Regions from separate parts of the Solibacillus sp. FSL R7-0668 genome, predicted to be linked through region 1. Evidence: a T-box and tRNA genes for the amino acid it is inferred to sense, from the RefSeq annotation. Region 1 holds a T-box; the other regions hold tRNA genes.
The links. The T-box of region 1 lies ahead of trpS (tryptophan--tRNA ligase). A T-box ahead of a tRNA ligase gene usually reads a tRNA of that ligase, here a tRNA-Trp.
Positions count from the first base shown of each region.

Region 2: it has a tRNA-Trp gene. The T-box ahead of trpS (tryptophan--tRNA ligase) is inferred to sense a tRNA for this amino acid. The anticodon was not compared.
Region 3: it has a tRNA-Trp gene. The T-box ahead of trpS (tryptophan--tRNA ligase) is inferred to sense a tRNA for this amino acid. The anticodon was not compared.

Region 1 is NZ_JBBOUU010000001.1:779,571-783,220, reverse strand. It holds gene mecA (adaptor protein MecA) at 1-589, opposite strand, end outside; gene spxA (transcriptional regulator SpxA) at 934-1,332, opposite strand; T-box leader at 1,795-2,023, shown strand; gene trpS (tryptophan--tRNA ligase) at 2,099-3,088, shown strand; gene fabF (beta-ketoacyl-ACP synthase II) at 3,328-3,650, opposite strand, start outside.
Region 2 is NZ_JBBOUU010000001.1:3,323,914-3,327,563, reverse strand. It holds rRNA gene MKX47_RS16665 (23S ribosomal RNA) at 1-963, shown strand, start outside; rRNA gene rrf (5S ribosomal RNA) at 1,078-1,193, shown strand; tRNA gene MKX47_RS16655 (tRNA-Asn) at 1,208-1,283, shown strand; tRNA gene MKX47_RS16650 (tRNA-Ser) at 1,294-1,385, shown strand; tRNA gene MKX47_RS16645 (tRNA-Glu) at 1,401-1,475, shown strand; tRNA gene MKX47_RS16640 (tRNA-Val) at 1,500-1,575, shown strand; tRNA gene MKX47_RS16635 (tRNA-Met) at 1,705-1,779, shown strand; tRNA gene MKX47_RS16630 (tRNA-Asp) at 1,783-1,858, shown strand; tRNA gene MKX47_RS16625 (tRNA-Phe) at 1,882-1,957, shown strand; tRNA gene MKX47_RS16620 (tRNA-Thr) at 1,966-2,041, shown strand; tRNA gene MKX47_RS16615 (tRNA-Tyr) at 2,048-2,131, shown strand; tRNA gene MKX47_RS16610 (tRNA-Trp) at 2,142-2,215, shown strand; tRNA gene MKX47_RS16605 (tRNA-His) at 2,243-2,318, shown strand; tRNA gene MKX47_RS16600 (tRNA-His) at 2,353-2,428, shown strand; tRNA gene MKX47_RS16595 (tRNA-Gln) at 2,437-2,511, shown strand; tRNA gene MKX47_RS16590 (tRNA-Gly) at 2,519-2,593, shown strand; tRNA gene MKX47_RS16585 (tRNA-Cys) at 2,600-2,673, shown strand; tRNA gene MKX47_RS16580 (tRNA-Leu) at 2,719-2,800, shown strand; gene selD (selenide, water dikinase SelD) at 2,994-3,650, shown strand, end outside.
Region 3 is NZ_JBBOUU010000001.1:3,747,763-3,751,412, forward strand. It holds tRNA gene MKX47_RS18705 (tRNA-Glu) at 185-256, opposite strand; tRNA gene MKX47_RS18710 (tRNA-Asn) at 263-338, opposite strand; tRNA gene MKX47_RS18715 (tRNA-Ile) at 349-425, opposite strand; tRNA gene MKX47_RS18720 (tRNA-Gly) at 436-509, opposite strand; tRNA gene MKX47_RS18725 (tRNA-Phe) at 513-588, opposite strand; tRNA gene MKX47_RS18730 (tRNA-Asp) at 594-669, opposite strand; tRNA gene MKX47_RS18735 (tRNA-Met) at 673-747, opposite strand; tRNA gene MKX47_RS18740 (tRNA-Ser) at 897-989, opposite strand; tRNA gene MKX47_RS18745 (tRNA-Met) at 1,002-1,075, opposite strand; tRNA gene MKX47_RS18750 (tRNA-Ala) at 1,097-1,172, opposite strand; tRNA gene MKX47_RS18755 (tRNA-Pro) at 1,180-1,256, opposite strand; tRNA gene MKX47_RS18760 (tRNA-Arg) at 1,280-1,356, opposite strand; tRNA gene MKX47_RS18765 (tRNA-Leu) at 1,366-1,454, opposite strand; tRNA gene MKX47_RS18770 (tRNA-Lys) at 1,545-1,620, opposite strand; tRNA gene MKX47_RS18775 (tRNA-Gln) at 1,635-1,709, opposite strand; tRNA gene MKX47_RS18780 (tRNA-His) at 1,733-1,808, opposite strand; tRNA gene MKX47_RS18785 (tRNA-Trp) at 1,826-1,899, opposite strand; tRNA gene MKX47_RS18790 (tRNA-Tyr) at 1,912-1,995, opposite strand; rRNA gene rrf (5S ribosomal RNA) at 2,032-2,147, opposite strand; rRNA gene MKX47_RS18800 (23S ribosomal RNA) at 2,214-3,650, opposite strand, start outside.

The DNA of each region.
Region 1 (3,650 bases):
CTAAACGGTGAATGGTCATTTTAGAAGCTGGTAAATATTCGCTGCATAACGCAATAACATTTCGCGCTTCTGCTTGCTCTAAATGTTGTAAATCAACGAATAAATAATAGTAGTCTTCCCATTTATACAATGCCGATGGGACACCAAGCTGTACAGCGCGTTCGGCAAGTGGTACTAATTCATCAATGTCCTTAAAGCGGAAGCGTGCATTTTCAAGTGACTCTTCTTCCTTATTTGCTTTTCCACCGATTGAATTGAAAATCGATTCTTCCATCTCGTTTAACTGATCTGCTATATGAAGGTCGTCCTCAAACGAACCCGCCATCGATGAAGTATCAGAATCATTGTTCACTGCTGCACGTGTTACAACAACTTCCAAACCACTTTCTGATGCATTTATATGAATCCAAATCGGCCCATCTAAATCGAAGTAATCATCTGTATTTACCTCGCCAATGACATCCCAGAATAGCTCTTCTCCTTTTGCGCGATTGTACCATATTTCTTCGCGCGTATATCCGCGATCCTCGATATCACTATACGTAATAAATAATTTTAACGTATTTTCATTAATGCGTTCGATGTCCATTAGACCTCAACTCCCTTCACAGTCATTGTATAGAACGTCATGCTTCCTTACAAAATAGTATACAACATGGCTATCTATTACATCAGAACTTTGATACTTTTCATACACTAAAGTATCTATAAATCTATTGTATGATGGATTGCCTAAAAATGAAAAGGAAAAACATTATCCACACGAAATAATTTGAATAATTGCAATTGTATTGCACTTACGACTGTAAATCAAGTAACAAAATTAGCTTACATTAATATACGCAATTACACATAAAAACTTTGGACTTTTGTGAAAAAAAAAAGATGTTACAGTCGCTAATTTGCAAATGTAACATCATGTATCGCGTTTATTTAGTTAACCATGCGTTGTGCTTCCTGTAATTGATAAGCTCTTACTTTTCGAGGTAAGAATCGACGAATTTCATCTTCGTTATAGCCAACTTGTAGTCGTTTTTCATCTAAAATGATTGGACGACGTAACAGTCCTGGATATTCTTGGATTAATTCGTATAAACGTTGTAATGGTAATGTTTCGACATCAACGTTTAATTTTTGGAAAATTTTCGAACGTGTTGAGATGATTTCATCTGTGCCATCTTCTGTCATTCGTAAAATTTTTTTGATTTCGCTAATTGTTAAAGGCTCTGAGAAGATATTGCGCTCAGTATATGGAATCTCGTGCTCCTCTAACCATGCTTTCGCTTTGCGACATGAAGTACAACTTGGTGAAGTAAATAATGTTACTAACATTGTCTCACTTCCTCTCTAATTGATTCAATTCAATTGCTATGAGTGTCTTCTTCCAAAAGAAGCAAAATTGTAGAAAAATACTTAGTTTAGAATTAATTTAATTTAAGATTATGTTCTTATTATACATGAAATACACATCTTTGGATATACCTTGTCAACAAATAAATGCAACTCAACCTAAAATTATATGACGTTTTTCGCTCTAAATACCGTGAATTCCATTATTTTAAGAAACAATGATTTTTTACCCCAAAATAATGCACATCAAACGTCTATAAAGAAGAAATTATTTCTCATTTAAATACAATAATTGAGAAAATAGTCCGACAATTCAAGCCGAATCCATATGACTCCTCTACCCAATCCTACTATTTCCATTTTCCTAGCTTCTTATACAAAAAATTTTTATGTAAAATGATTGCCTTTTTTTCACACAATACGTTATAATCACCTTCAAGATTATAAAAAACGTTGACGAAGAGTAGTACATTTAAATCGAATGTTTAGAGAGTCTGTGGCTGGTGTAAACAGATCATTCATTAAATGGAATGGACTTCTGAGTTAGCTTTACGAACGGACACTTCCTTTGTGGTTCCAGTAGTTTTGCTCGTTGCCTTCACGTTACGAAGAAGAGTGGCCAATATTGGCAAGCTGGGTGGTACCGCGGATTTTAACATCATTCGTCCCTTCTATTTTCGAATAGAGGACGCATGATGTTTTTTATTTTGCTAAGGCGAAATCGATTAATGATGAGGGGGACTTACCAATGACAACCATTTTTTCAGGCGTACAGCCAACAGGTACAATTACATTAGGGAACTATATCGGTGCGATTAAGCAATTCCCAGAACTACAAGAACAAGGCAATGCGATTTACTGCATCGTAGACCAGCACGCCATTACCGTACCACAGGATCGTTTAGAGCTACGTAAAAACATTCGCTCTTTAGCCGCCATGTATATCGCATGTGGCATCGACCCGAAAAAGTCGACATTATTTATCCAATCGGAAGTACCAGCACACGCACAGGCAGGCTGGATTTTACAATGCGTGGCGACAATCGGTGAATTAGAGCGTATGACACAATTTAAAGATAAATCAAGCGGTAAAGAAACGGTACTAGCCGCTCTTTTAACCTACCCACCATTGATGGCTGCGGATATTCTTTTATACAATACCGATATCGTGCCTGTTGGAGAAGACCAAAAACAGCATATCGAATTAACACGTGATTTAGCAGAGCGATTCAACAAGCGATACAATGATGTCTTAACAATTCCAGACATTCAATTACCAAAAGAAGGCGCTCGTATTAAATCATTACAAGAGCCAACAAAGAAAATGTCCAAATCAGATCCAAACACAAAAGCAACGATCCGCTTATTAGATACAGCAAAAGAAATTGAAAAGAAAATTAAATCAGCTGTTACAGATTCTGAAGGCATTGTGAAATATGACATCGAAAACAAGCCAGGCGTATCCAACCTATTAACAATCGAATCGGCATTATCGAATGTATCCATCGCTTATTTAGAAAAGAAATATGAGGGCAAGGGCTACGGCGATTTCAAAGCAGGTGTCGCACAAGCGGTTATCGAGCATTTAACACCCATTCAAGAGCGCTACAATGCATTAATTGACTCTCCAGAACTAGACGATATTTTAGACGAAGGAGCAGAAAAAGCAAATGCCATCGCCTCTAAAACACTCAAGAAAATGGAGAACGCGATGGGCCTAGGCCGTAAACGACGATAAACAGTCCTATTAATGCAGCGAGCGCTAGATAGAGCTCTACGCTATTCACAATGTATAGCAGTACTACATGCCAGGAATAGCCTAGCGTACGATAATTAAGATACAAAATCATATTGCTTATCGACATCACACATAAGCCATAACAAACTAAAAATAGTACAAATCGAGTCAACGCACCATCCTTTGTACACCATACGAAAAACGAACGCAGCATATACTTCCGCTACGTTCGTTTTTTGTTATTCACTATATTTTTTAAATAGTAAACATGCGTTATGACCACCAAAGCCAAGCGAATTGCTAAGTGCATAGTCAATATCCGCTTTACGCGCTACATTTGGCACATAATCTAAATCGCAATCTGGATCCGGTTCAACTAAGTTCGTTGTAGGAGGTAAAATGCCATCTTTTAATGCTAGCACTGAAAAGATGGCTTCAATACCGCCCGCTGCTCCTAATAAATGACCGGTCATACTTTTTGTTGAGCTCATCGCTAATTTGTAGGCATGGTCTCCAAATACTGTTTTGACAGCTTGTGTCTCGAATAAATCATTATATGGCG
Region 2 (3,650 bases), 2.5 Mb from region 1:
AATTCCTTGTCGGGTAAGTTCCGACCCGCACGAAAGGCGTAACGATCTGGGCACTGTCTCAACGAGAGACTCGGTGAAATTATAGTACCTGTGAAGATGCAGGTTACCCGCGACAGGACGGAAAGACCCCGTGGAGCTTTACTGTAGCTTGATATTGAATTTTGGTACAACTTGTACAGGATAGGTAGGAGCCAGAGATCTCGGAGCGCCAGCTTCGAAGGAGGCGTCGGTGGGATACTACCCTGGTTGTATTGAACTTCTAACCCATGCCCCTTAGCGGGGTAGGAGACAGTGTCAGGCGGACAGTTTGACTGGGGCGGTCGCCTCCTAAAAGGTAACGGAGGCGCCCAAAGGTTCCCTCAGAATGGTTGGAAATCATTCGCAGAGTGTAAAGGCATAAGGGAGCTTGACTGCGAGACCTACAAGTCGAGCAGGGTCGAAAGACGGGCTTAGTGATCCGGTGGTTCCGCATGGAAGGGCCATCGCTCAACGGATAAAAGCTACCCCGGGGATAACAGGCTTATCTCCCCCAAGAGTCCACATCGACGGGGAGGTTTGGCACCTCGATGTCGGCTCATCGCATCCTGGGGCTGTAGTCGGTCCCAAGGGTTGGGCTGTTCGCCCATTAAAGCGGTACGCGAGCTGGGTTCAGAACGTCGTGAGACAGTTCGGTCCCTATCCGTCGTGGGCGTAGGAAATTTGAGAGGAGCTGTCCTTAGTACGAGAGGACCGGGATGGACACACCGCTGGTGTACCAGTTGTCTTGCCAAAGGCATCGCTGGGTAGCTATGTGTGGACGGGATAAGTGCTGAAAGCATCTAAGCATGAAGCCCCCCTCAAGATGAGATTTCCCATTACGCAAGTAAGTAAGACCCCTGAAAGACGATCAGGTAGATAGGTTCGAGGTGGAAGTGTGGCGACACATGTAGCTGACGAATACTAATCGGTCGAGGACTTAACCACATGTTTACGAACATCAATGAAACGTTTATCCAGTTTTGAAAGAATGAAATTTATTAATAATACTTGACATATGAGTTTAGTATGATATAATAAAAAATGTCTTTTAATACATAGTCTAGTGATGATGGCAAAGAGGTCACACCTGTTCCCATACCGAACACAGAAGTTAAGCTCTTTAGCGCCGATGGTAGTTGGGGGTTTCCCCCTGTGAGAGTAGGACATCGCTAGGCGAATATATAATTATTCCGAAGTAGCTCAGTTGGTAGAGCATCCGGCTGTTAACCGGCAGGTCGCAGGTTCGAGTCCTGCCTTCGGAGCCATCTAAATCTTGGAGAGTTGTCCGAGTGGCCGAAGGAGCACGATTGGAAATCGTGTATGCGGGTAATACTGCATCAAGGGTTCAAATCCCTTACTCTCCGCCAGCCGTATTTTAAGATGGCCCGTTGGTCAAGTGGTTAAGACACCGCCCTTTCACGGCGGTAACACGGGTTCGAATCCCGTACGGGTCACCATCAATTAATTTTTATATCCAGCATGGAGGATTAGCTCAGCTGGGAGAGCACCTGCCTTACAAGCAGGGGGTCGGCGGTTCGAGCCCGTCATCCTCCACCATATTTTCATAGTATTATCGCGGGGTGGAGCAAATCGCTAAACGAAGATAGCGATTAGCAGCAGCTTCAAAGAAGTAGCTGCCAACTAAGTAGAACGTGATGGTACAATAAGAATAAGTAATACTATTATCGCGGGGTGGAGCAGTGGTAGCTCGTCGGGCTCATAACCCGAAGGTCGCAGGTTCAAGTCCTGTCCCCGCAACCAAATGGTCCCGTGGTGTAGCGGTTAACATGCCTGCCTGTCACGCAGGAGATCGCCGGTTCGATCCCGGTCGGGACCGCCATTTTTGAAAATTTATACATAAATGGGTTTGTAGCTCAGTTGGTAGAGCATTAGATTGAAGCTCTAAGTGTCGGCGGTTCGATTCCGTCCAAACCCACCATATTTTTTGCCGGTGTAGCTCAGTTGGTAGAGCAACTGACTTGTAATCAGTAGGTCGAGGGTTCGACTCCTTTCGCCGGCACCATTACTCGGTGGGGTAGCGAAGTGGCTAAACGCGGCGGACTGTAAATCCGCTCCTTAGGGTTCGGCGGTTCGAATCCGTCCCCCACCACCATCTATTTTTTAGGGGCATAGTTTAAAGGTAGAACTACGGTCTCCAAAACCGTCAGTGTGGGTTCGATTCCTACTGCCCCTGCCAAATTTAATATTTAAACTAAATACAATGGCGATTGTGGCGAAGTGGTTAACGCACCGGATTGTGGTTCCGGCACTCGAGGGTTCGATTCCCTTCAGTCGCCCCATTCATTTTTTTAGTTTATTATATATAATATAATGGCGATTGTGGCGAAGTGGTTAACGCACCGGATTGTGGTTCCGGCATTCGTGGGTTCGATTCCCATCAGTCGCCCCATAAAACGTTGGGGTATAGCCAAGCGGTAAGGCAACGGATTTTGATTCCGTCATGCCCTGGTTCGAATCCAGGTACCCCAGCCATTCATTTGCGGAAGTAGTTCAGTGGTAGAACACCACCTTGCCAAGGTGGGGGTCGCGAGTTCGAACCTCGTCTTCCGCTCCATAATATGGCGGCATAGCCAAGTGGTAAGGCACAGGTCTGCAACACCTTTACCACCGGTTCAAATCCGGTTGCCGCCTCCATATTTTTAATTGAATCGGTTAATCCGGTTTTTTTTTACCCTTTTTGCCGATATGGCGGAATTGGCAGACGCGCCGGACTCAAAATCCGGTTCCTTCTGGAGTGTCGGTTCGACCCCGACTATCGGTATTATTAGATTTTCTGTTGGGATAAGAATTTCTAGGAGGTTCACAAACATTGATATATCAATGTTTGTGAACCTTTTTCTGTTTTACTCGAAATCAAACTATTAATTCGAGTAAAACAGATATTTTCAAATTATTAGTTTGATTGATCTATAATAGAGAGGTATATAAATTAACATTGAAAGGGTTGGTGTCTCATGACACAGTCTGAAAAAATAAAATTAACAACTTTAACGACAAAAGGAGGTTGCGGGTGTAAAATTGGACCATCTGATTTAGCTCAAGTCATTCGTATGCTGCCACCCGCTGTTCCTAACTCAAATGTATTAGTTGGATTAGAAACAAGTGATGATGCAGGGGTATATCGTTTAACAGATGATTTAGCGATTGTGCAAACTCTTGATTTCTTTACACCAATTGTTGATGATCCATATTCTTTTGGACAAATTGCAGCAGCAAATGCGATTAGTGATATTTATGCAATGGGTGGTAAACCAATAACAGCTCTAAATATTGTTGCATTTCCTATTTCTAAGCTAGATAAGAGTATATTAGCTGATATTTTAAGAGGGGCTGCTGATAAACTTGCTGAAGCAAATGTTGCGTTAATTGGTGGACATTCTATTGATGATAAAGAGCCAAAATTTGGTTTAGCAGTGACTGGTATGGTTCACCCTGAAAAGGTACGAGCTAATAGTCACGCAAAAGTAGGAGATAAATTAATTTTAACTAAACCCATTGGTGTAGGAATTTTAAGCTCTGCAATAAAAAATGGTCTTTTACAAAATGACGAAATTGAACGAGTTACAAAAGTAATGGCAACTTTAAATAAGGTGGCTGCTGAAATAATGGAG
Region 3 (3,650 bases), 3.0 Mb from region 1:
TTTTTCGCCGCTTACACAAGAGAATTTGAAGATGCCCTTAATCACAAAAAAGAACCAAAGAAGCAGTCCATTTAAAGCTTCTTTGGTTCTAATTTTTTATTCGTTAACTAAGTTTTAGTTTTTCTGCATTTCACTAAAATTTGGCTATAAAAAAGGCGTGTAGCCTATGCTACACGCTTAAAAATGACCCGTACGGGATTCGAACCCGTGTTACCGCCGTGAAAGGGCGGTGTCTTAACCACTTGACCAACGGGCCATGCAATGGCTCCGAAGGCAGGACTCGAACCTGCGACCTGCCGGTTAACAGCCGGATGCTCTACCAACTGAGCTACTTCGGAATAATTTATATGGTGGGCCTAAATGGACTCGAACCATCGACCTCACGCTTATCAGGCGTGCGCTCTAACCAGCTGAGCTATAGGCCCTATATAAAACTGGAGCGGGTGATCGGAATCGAACCGACAACATCAGCTTGGAAGGCTGAGGTTTTACCACTAAACTACACCCGCATATGGTGGGTTTGGACGGAATCGAACCGCCGACACTTAGAGCTTCAATCTAATGCTCTACCAACTGAGCTACAAACCCACAAATGGCGGTCCCGACCGGGATCGAACCGGCGATCTCCTGCGTGACAGGCAGGCATGTTAACCGCTACACCACGGGACCATTTGGTTGCGGGGACAGGACTTGAACCTGCGACCTTCGGGTTATGAGCCCGACGAGCTACCACTGCTCCACCCCGCGATAATTGTATTACTTTGTCTTATTGTATCATCGCGCTCTACTTGGTTGGCAGCTACTTCTTTGAAGCTGCTGCTAATCGCTACCTTCGTTTAGCGATTTGCTCCACCCCGCGATAATAATATCACTTTATTACAACTATTTAATTAAAATGGAGGAGGTAGAGGGATTCGAACCCCCGCGCGGTCTTACCCGCCTGTCGGTTTTCAAGACCGATCCCTTCAGCCGAACTTGGGTATACCTCCGACATATTAAAGTGGCTACCGAGGGAGTCGAACCCACGACCTTTCGGGTATGAACCGAATGCTCTAGCCAGCTGAGCTAGGTAGCCATGATTGATATAAAAATTAAATGGTGGAGCCTAGCGGGATCGAACCGCTGACCTCCTGCGTGCAAGGCAGGCGCTCTCCCAGCTGAGCTAAGGCCCCATTGTAATGGTCGGAATGACAGGATTCGAACCTACGACCCCTTGGTCCCAAACCAAGTGCTCTACCAAGCTGAGCTACATTCCGCTCTGTCATTTTAAAAATTTATATGGCGCGCCCGACAGGAGTCGAACCCATAACCTTCTGATCCGTAGTCAGACGCTCTATCCAATTGAGCTACGGGCGCGTATAAAAATGGTGCCGAGGGCCGGAATCGAACCGGCACGGTGATCACTCACCGCAGGATTTTAAGTCCTGTGCGTCTGCCAGTTCCGCCACCCCGGCATTTTAAATTAAAGTACGATTTCAATATCTCTAAACTACTTCTATAAAATGCTTAGAATTTATATTCTGACAATGTATATGATTATAAACTGGTGAGCCATGAAGGACTCGAACCTTCGACCCTCTGATTAAAAGTCAGATGCTCTACCGACTGAGCTAATGGCTCTCTAAATGAGAAAATGGCTGGGGTACCTGGATTCGAACCAGGGCATGACGGAATCAAAATCCGTTGCCTTACCGCTTGGCTATACCCCAAAGGTATTAACTTAAATTTTAAATGGGGCGACTGATGGGAATCGAACCCACGAATGCCTGAACCACAATCAGGTGCGTTAACCACTTCGCCACAACCGCCATTATTATTTAAAGATTGGCAGGGGCAGTAGGAATCGAACCCACACTGACGGTTTTGGAGACCGTAGTTCTACCTTTAAACTATGCCCCTATAAAATAAAAATGGTGGAGGGGGACGGATTCGAACCGCCGAACCCTAAGGAGCGGATTTACAGTCCGCCGCGTTTAGCCACTTCGCTACCCCTCCGACATATATTACTTATTGAAGCATTAAAAAAAATAAGCGAAGCGACGTCCTACTCTCACAGGGGGAAACCCCCAACTACCATCGGCGCTAAAGAGCTTAACTTCTGTGTTCGGTATGGGAACAGGTGTGACCTCTTTGCCATCATCACTTCACTTATTGGTTTGAAAGAATTCATTCTTTCAAAACTGGATAAACGTTTCATTGATGTTCGTAAACATGTGGTTAAGTCCTCGACCGATTAGTATTCGTCAGCTACATGTGTCGCCACACTTCCACCTCGAACCTATCTACCTGATCGTCTTTCAGGGGTCTTACTTACTTGCGTAATGGGAAATCTCATCTTGAGGGGGGCTTCATGCTTAGATGCTTTCAGCACTTATCCCGTCCACACATAGCTACCCAGCGATGCCTTTGGCAAGACAACTGGTACACCAGCGGTGTGTCCATCCCGGTCCTCTCGTACTAAGGACAGCTCCTCTCAAATTTCCTACGCCCACGACGGATAGGGACCGAACTGTCTCACGACGTTCTGAACCCAGCTCGCGTACCGCTTTAATGGGCGAACAGCCCAACCCTTGGGACCGACTACAGCCCCAGGATGCGATGAGCCGACATCGAGGTGCCAAACCTCCCCGTCGATGTGGACTCTTGGGGGAGATAAGCCTGTTATCCCCGGGGTAGCTTTTATCCGTTGAGCGATGGCCCTTCCATGCGGAACCACCGGATCACTAAGCCCGTCTTTCGACCCTGCTCGACTTGTAGGTCTCGCAGTCAAGCTCCCTTATGCCTTTACACTCTGCGAATGATTTCCAACCATTCTGAGGGAACCTTTGGGCGCCTCCGTTACCTTTTAGGAGGCGACCGCCCCAGTCAAACTGTCCGCCTGACACTGTCTCCTACCCCGCTAAGGGGCATGGGTTAGAAGTTCAATACAACCAGGGTAGTATCCCACCGACGCCTCCTTCGAAGCTGGCGCTCCGAGATCTCTGGCTCCTACCTATCCTGTACAAGTTGTACCAAAATTCAATATCAAGCTACAGTAAAGCTCCACGGGGTCTTTCCGTCCTGTCGCGGGTAACCTGCATCTTCACAGGTACTATAATTTCACCGAGTCTCTCGTTGAGACAGTGCCCAGATCGTTACGCCTTTCGTGCGGGTCGGAACTTACCCGACAAGGAATTTCGCTACCTTAGGACCGTTATAGTTACGGCCGCCGTTTACTGGGGCTTCAATTCGCAGCTTCGCTTGCGCTAACCACTCCTCTTAACCTTCCAGCACCGGGCAGGCGTCAGCCCCTATACGTCACCTTACGGTTTTGCAGAGACCTGTGTTTTTGCTAAACAGTCGCCTGGGCCTATTCACTGCGGCTCTCGTGCGCTTGCACGCTCAAGAGCACCCCTTCTCCCGAAGTTACGGGGTCATTTTGCCGAGTTCCTTAACGAGAGTTCTCTCGCACACCTTAGGATTCTCTCCTCGACTACCTGTGTCGGTTTGCGGTACGGGTACCTCCCACCTCGATAGAGGCTTTTCTTGGCAGTGTGAGATCAGGAACTTCCTCCATACGGAGTCGTCATCACAGCTCAATGTTACAGTACGCGGATTTGCCTACGCACACACCTTACTGCTTGAACAGAGACAACCAACGCTCTGCTTAC